Regions from separate parts of the Dyadobacter fermentans DSM 18053 genome, predicted to be linked through region 3. Evidence: riboswitches for the same ligand, from Rfam matches in the RefSeq annotation. Region 3 holds a riboswitch; each other region holds the start of a gene.
The links. A riboswitch is a leader RNA that binds a small molecule or an ion and turns the genes downstream of it on or off. The one in region 3 is predicted to bind cobalamin.

Region 1: linked by a shared signal. The riboswitch ahead of metE (5-methyltetrahydropteroyltriglutamate--homocysteine S-methyltransferase) and the one ahead of DFER_RS26765 (cobyrinic acid a,c-diamide synthase CobB) in region 3 are both predicted to bind cobalamin.
Region 2: linked by a shared signal. The riboswitch ahead of DFER_RS00495 (TonB-dependent receptor) and the one ahead of DFER_RS26765 (cobyrinic acid a,c-diamide synthase CobB) in region 3 are both predicted to bind cobalamin.

Annotation. Positions count from the first base shown of each region.
Region 1 covers NC_013037.1:3,479,154-3,481,422, reverse strand. Annotated here, with positions in the region: gene DFER_RS13915 (glucosamine-6-phosphate deaminase) at 1-355, shown strand, start outside; cobalamin riboswitch at 517-737, shown strand; gene metE (5-methyltetrahydropteroyltriglutamate--homocysteine S-methyltransferase) at 961-2,269, shown strand, end outside.
Region 2 covers NC_013037.1:116,818-119,086, reverse strand. Annotated here, with positions in the region: gene DFER_RS00495 (TonB-dependent receptor) at 1-974, opposite strand, end outside; cobalamin riboswitch at 1,133-1,382, opposite strand; gene DFER_RS00490 (cytochrome-c peroxidase) at 1,489-2,269, opposite strand, start outside.
Region 3 covers NC_013037.1:6,482,992-6,485,260, reverse strand. Annotated here, with positions in the region: gene DFER_RS26765 (cobyrinic acid a,c-diamide synthase CobB) at 1-887, opposite strand, end outside; cobalamin riboswitch at 1,057-1,211, opposite strand; cobalamin riboswitch at 1,288-1,555, shown strand; gene DFER_RS26760 (hypothetical protein) at 1,659-2,269, shown strand, end outside.

The sequences.
Region 1 (2,269 bases), 3.0 Mb from region 3:
CGGCGGCCTCGACCTGATCGTCCTCGGCGTAGGCATGAACGGCCACCTCGCGCTCAACGAGCCCGGCACGTCGTGGGACAGTTACGCCCACATTTCCGAGCTCGATCCGGTTACGGTCGAAGTAGGGCAAAAGTATTTCCAGCAGCCCACCGCCCTTACCCGGGGCATTACCGTCGGCATTCGTCACATTCTCGACGCCAGCGCCGCTATCCTGCTGGCCTCCGGCAAAGCGAAGGCATCGGTTATCCAACGGGCGCTCGCATTCCCGGTTTCAAAGGACTTCCCGGCAACGGTTTTGCAGAATCACCTGAATGCAGAGTTCATACTGGATGCCGATGCGGCGGAGTTGATTTAGTAATAGTGAAATCACTTTTCAGACCGCTTTTTCGATCCCAATTCAGATATTTTATCCAGCCGAAACCTTTAATTTCTTCCTACTTCACTGAATTCGCAGGCCCTTTTACCGCTGAATGACGGTTGCGCCTAAATTTGACGCAGTTCTTTGTGAACGCCCGTCAATCGGGATGGTGGTTTTTGCCTTTGGTGCCCTCAGCCAAAATCGAGCAAAACAAAAAGGAACCGTGTGCAATTCACGGGCAGTCGTGCTACTGTAAGTATCCGCTCTGAGCATTCAGGGCCTGTTTTTACCCTCGCGACCCATTGCAGCGCCCCGGCGCGGCGAGAAGGGCGGTGAAAATGATACAAGCCAGGAGACTTGCCATCATCCTCAATGGCTTTTCCCTCACGGATGGGGAGCAGTCAAGTATTGATTTACCCCATTTTTTGGCAGTACCACAGGCTTCCGGCTGGTTCGGGGGGACTGTATCGGTTCGTTTTCGCAGGAAAGCTGCGTGTTGCCGCCATGGAATGAAGTACCGGCCAGCGTCCGCAACAGGCGTTTTTGTCGGGATGGGGGGTGTTTTCACAGGGTTTTTATTAACTCTTTAAACACAAAAAAGTATGTTGTCACACAACCTCGGCTACCCGCGCGTGGGCAGCCACCGCGAACTCAAAAAGGCCAGCGAACAGTTCTGGGTCGGCACTATCGACCGCGATGCATTGCAGAAAGTCGCCCGTAAGCTTCGCCACCAGAACTGGGAAACGCAGCAGAATGCAGGCCTTGGCCTGATCCCTTCCAACGATTTTTCGCTCTACGACCATGTGCTCGACACGTCGCTCATGGTGGGTGCCATTCCCGAGCGTTATCATCAGTTGCTCGACGGCAAATCGAACAAGGAGCTCGACCTTTACTTCGCCATGGCGCGCGGTTATCAGAAGAACGGGCTGGATATCAATGCCCTGGAAATGACCAAATGGTTCGATACCAATTACCATTACCTCGTGCCGGAGTTCGTGAAAGGCCAGCGGTTCAAGCGGTATTCGGAGAAGGTTTTGCTCGAATTTGAAGATGCATTGCATAAAGGCATCGTGACTAAACCCGTGCTGCTGGGGCCGGTTACCTATTTGATTTTGGGTAAAGAAAAGGAAGCTGGTTTCGATCGGATTGATTTGATTGATAGTCTTTTACCTGTTTATATATCTATCCTGAAAGAGCTTTCCGCACGAGGTGCCGAATGGGTGCAGCTCGACGAGCCGGGGCTTGTTCTGGATTTAAATGAAAAAGAAAAGCTTGCCTTCCTGAGCGCATATAGCCAGATCCGGGAAGCACTGCCAAAGCTGCGCATTCTGGTAACGACCTATTTTGGGCCGCTGGAAGATAACCTGGCCATTGCAGCCGCATTGCCGGTGGACGCCTTGCACCTCGACCTGACGCGCGGTGCCGAAACGTTACCTCAAATCCTGGCCGATGAATCATTCGTTTCTTCCACTAAAAAACTTTCGCTGGGCGTGATCGACGGCCGGAATATCTGGAAAAACGATTACCGAAAGTCGCTCGAATGGATTGGGGCTGCGGTAAATGTGCTGGGCGAAGAGCGGGTGTGGGTTGCGCCGTCGTCGTCGCTGCTGCATTGCCCTTATGACCTCGATTTGGAAAAGAATGAAGCGGTGCTCACGCCGGAAATCAAGAACTGGATGGCATTTGCCAAACAGAAGCTGGCGGAAGTCACCACCTTAGCAAGGCTCTCGACGACAGATTATGCGCATGATAGTGCATTTACCGACAACCAAAAAGCGATCGAAAGCCGTCGCAAGTCTGCATTGATCCACAAGCCGGTGGTAAAAGCGAGGGTAAGCGAAGTGCACGAAAGTGATTTCGACCGGCAGAATGCATTCAACATCCGGCAATCCGTTCAACTGGAAAAACTGA
Region 2 (2,269 bases), 600 kb from region 3:
TGATCTTTGTCCGTCGGCGTGTATTCCAATGCCAGGTAGCCATTGTTGGTATTTGACCCCGAATGCCGGAAGCCGTCGGTGTCCGACATGCCGAAATCCACGCGGTAGCGCAGCTTATCGCTGATTGCCCCGCCCGCACCGGCACGGATTCTTCTTGTATTAAAGCTGCCATAACTAGCCGAAAAGTCCGCCTTAAAGCCCGCAGTGGGCCTTTTTCTGACGATATTGATAATGCCGCCCAATGCCGAATGTCCAAACAGCACGGAAGCCGGCCCTTTCAGTATTTCTATGGATTCCACATTGGCCAGGTTCGTGTTCGGCGCGCTGGTGGAAATGTTGTGCCGCTCATCGCGCACGCCATCCACCAAAAGCACGAAGTTGGAAAAACCGCGGATTGTAAAATGCTGAAAGCCGCCGTAGGTGTTGTTGGCCCGCACGCCTGTCGTATTTTTCATGGCCTCGCCCAAATCGTCGATACCGCGCTGTTCGATCGTTTTTGCCGATATGGTGGAAGTGGTGATGGGCATATCGCGCAGCGGGACGTCGATTTTGTTAATGCCCGAATAAGCCTGGCGCCGCGCGGTACTGATCACGACCTCGGAAAGCTCGTTGGTGCTGGTATTGAGTTTGTAATTCAATTCCAGCGCCTGGCCATCTTTGAGAACGATATTTTGCTTTTTTGCCTCATGGCCCACGCCGGTGGCAACGAGCGTGTAGCTTCCTGCCTGGACGTTTTTAATGTCAAACCGGCCGTCCGCGTCGGTTACGGCCGCATAGCTGGTGCCTTCCAGCCGCACGCTGATCCCGGCAATAGCATCGCCTTTTTCGCTTTGAATGGAGCCTGTCACCCGCCCCGGCGCAGCGCCGAAACTGGGAAATGAACACCATAACAGGGCGAATGAAATGAGTAGTAAAAATGAATTTTTCGCCTCCCTGCCGCTAGTCCGCGAGCAGCAGAATGTAGATGTTTGCATACTTTTAACTGATGGTTAGATGAGTTAAAGTCTCTTGCAGTATTTCAGGAAGCTTTCTTGGAACAACGGGGAACGGTCACGCAGGGGCGTAGTGGTTTTGTGATACCAAAACCATCAGACACAACAGATCCAGACCGACATACTTTATTCCGCGAAAGCGTCGACAACGTGAAAAGGCAGGTCTCCTGACTTGTAACATTTATATCATCCTTCCCAGAGCAATGATTGAATTTTGAATGAGTGAATAATTTAAATACTATTCATTTATTCAAAAATCAGTCAGTTATCTCCAGTGGATATAACCGATATAAACTTGAAGTGTTACTTACAGTTGCGCGACAGCTCGTGAATTGCACACGATTCCCTATTAATCTGCTACTTAGCAAAACCTTTCCCGATGGAAAATGAAAGAAAAGAACTTTTTAAGGGTGTAAAGATAAAAAGCACGGTGGCAATCACCACCATGCTTTCATGATTACTGACAAGTTTACATTTTTGCTGGCCGCCCGCCAGGCTAATGTGGTTTCTGATGCGCGGGGTTGCTTACGAACCGCTCGTCTGTCAATGTTGCCAGAAAGGCGATGATCTGGGTCTTCTGGACAGCACTGAATGCGAAGCCCTGCTGCGGGATGCGGCCATCGAGCGTGGCCGAATGCTGGATGCCGTTTGAATAATGGTCGAGCACCTTTTCGAGCGTGGGTATGCGGCCGTCGTGCATGTAGGGTGCTGTGAGCGTTACATTGCGAAGCGACGGCGTTTTGAATTTGCCCAAATCACCCTCGTCGTAGCTGATCCGGTAGCGGCCCATGAAGATTCCCTCGTGATCCTGGTTGTCGAAACGGCTGTCGAGCCCGTTGTTGTGGTAGCCGTTGTCCGTGAAAAGCTCGCCGGAATGGCATCCCTGGCAATGCTGCCGGACCAGCGCCAAGCCCGACATTTCTTCCGGAGTGAGCACTGCGCCGTTGCGTCCTAGCCGGAAATCGTCGTACCGCGAAGTCGCCGAAACGAGTGAGCGCTGGAACTGCGCGAGCGCTTTGGCCACATTCTGCGAGGTTATGCCTGCCGAAAAAGCCTCCTGGAAACCCTTCACGTACGACGCATCCGCATTGAGTTCATCCACCAGTTCGTACAAATCCTGGGCCATTTCGTCATGGGCGGTGAGCGGCCCGAACGCCTGCGATTCCAGGTTAGTCGAGCCGCCGTCCCAGAAAAGGCCGTTGGTCGCCCAGGCCAGATTGAACAGCGCCGGTGCATGCCGCAGCAACTGCGTGTCCGACACGCCTGATGTGCTAAGC
Region 3 (2,269 bases):
GCGTCATGCACCGGGCTGAACCATTGCACGTCGCCAAATGCCCGCAGCGTTTCCACATTCTGATGGTATAGGAAAGAGAATGCCTCGTCCCGTGCAATTGTAATGCGGAGTTTCGGGGACTGACGCGGCCATGCAATAGTTTGATTTTCAATATTTAAAATCTTTTCCTGAACGGACAGTGCTCCTGCATCGTCACTTGAATGCTTACTGGAAGTGATTTCAAGCAAACGATCAAGATCCACCGTCTGCGGGATAACTTCCGCCAGCCGCCGGATAATTTGTTCGTAATTGGTTTCGGTGGAAATACGCAGGCCCAGATGCCGCGAAGGAATATGCAGCGCCTCGTTCCTGGGCAGGTAGCCAAGGGCTTCCACACCAGCATCGGCGCAGGCATCCTGCAAAAACCGGTAATGCGATTCCGTACCCACAAAATTGAAGATCGCGCCTACGACCCGAATGCCCGCATGGAAATTTTTCAGCCCGTAAATGAGCGGCGCCGCGGAATAGGCCATCGACTGCGCATTAATCACCAGCACCACCGGAATATCGAGCAACGTCGCTATTTCCGCGCTGCTGCCTTTCATCTTGTCGGCCCCATCGAAAAGCCCCATCACGCCCTCGGCCACGCTCACGTCCGCCTGCGAGGCATAATGCGCGTATACCGCCCGCATGTGCGCCTCCGAAGCCATGAACGTATCCAGGTTCACGCCCGGCCGGCCGGCGGCATTGGTATGGTGGATGGTATCGATATAATCGGGCCCGCATTTGAACGGCTGCACACCAAACCCACGGTCGCGCAATGCCCGCAGCAATCCCAGCGTCAGCGTGGTCTTGCCCGAGTTGCTCGACGGAGCAGAGATCAGGAAACTGGATTTTGAAACAGACATATTCACCATCGCTGAATTCAAAGTATGGACAACTTCAAACGCATTCGATAGTAAAGAAAACAGAAAGGCATTCCCCGGGACGAGATGTTACCCGGTGATCGTCGGATTGCCGGGGCGGGCGAAAATCCGATGAATATCCAAACGAGACCCTGCTTCATACCGCGAAAGCATTGTCAACAAGGAAAGGATGGGTGTTCTGGCTTAGGTCATCGAATCGATAACCCTTTACAGTTGCGCGACAGCTCGTGATTTCCACCACATGGGTGGCCCCGACGATTCCCCCGTAATGCGTTGATACGCAGTACCATTTCCTGTTGGAGAAGTATGTTAAAGAACTTTTTGTGCCGTAAAGGTAACGGTATTCGGGTATTTTTCTGGCTTATCTCCGACAAAAACACCTAGCTTTGCAACATTCATTGGTTCGCGCCTCCGGCGTGATTAAAAGGGAATCCGGTGCAAATCCGGAGCAGTACCCGCTGCTGTAAGTTCACTAACGATGCTCTTGTCTGATGTCACTGGGATCGAAATTTGAATGATCGAATGACTGAATGATTGAATGATTGAATAGAATTTATTCGGTCATTCAATCATTCAGTCATTCAATCATTCCCCCGGGAAGGCGCAAGAGTTGAACGAGCCAGAAGACCTGCCGTTGAATGTTCCGGTTTTGCTTTCGGGAAGAAAGGCAAGAGGAAACGGCGGGCTGCATGGCGGCTTCGCTCTTCCCTGCATTCTCCCATAAGTTATTTTCTAATTTATGCGGAAATCCAAATGATTCAGTATCTGCTAATTGACTCGTTGCTGCTTGGCGTGCAGCATTCCTTCGAGCCCGACCACATGGCCGCGGTTTCGGTTCTTGCCACAGAAGAAAGTGAAGGTCCGGACCGGCGGGGCACAGCCCGGCCGAGCGCGGCCCTCCGGTGGAAACTCATCTGGCGGTCGTCGCATTGGGCGCTCGGGCATTCGGTTACGCTCATTTCGTTTGCCGTGCTGGTGCTTTTGCTCAAATCCACGCTATCCCTGCAAGTGGCCGATCAGGTGGAGTTGCTCGTAGGCCCGCTGATGATCTGGTTGGGCATTCTGGCGATCCGTCGGAATTTCCGGACGCAAAAGCCCGCTGCCACTGTCCAGGAGGGCAAGGTTAGCCGTTCGTTCTGGGTGGGAATGGTTCATGGCCTGGCCGGGACCGGCGGTGCTTGTGCCGTGGCGCTTACGCTGGCGGCGCGGGATGCCACCACGGCTGTGTGGATTATCGTCCTGCAAAGCGTCGGGATTATCCTTTCGATGTCCGCCTATGGCTATTTCTTTGCTTTTTCGGTCGGTCGGTTTGCGGGAAAACGTGAGCGTTTTCTGATGGTGGTGAACTACCTCGTCGGCGCATT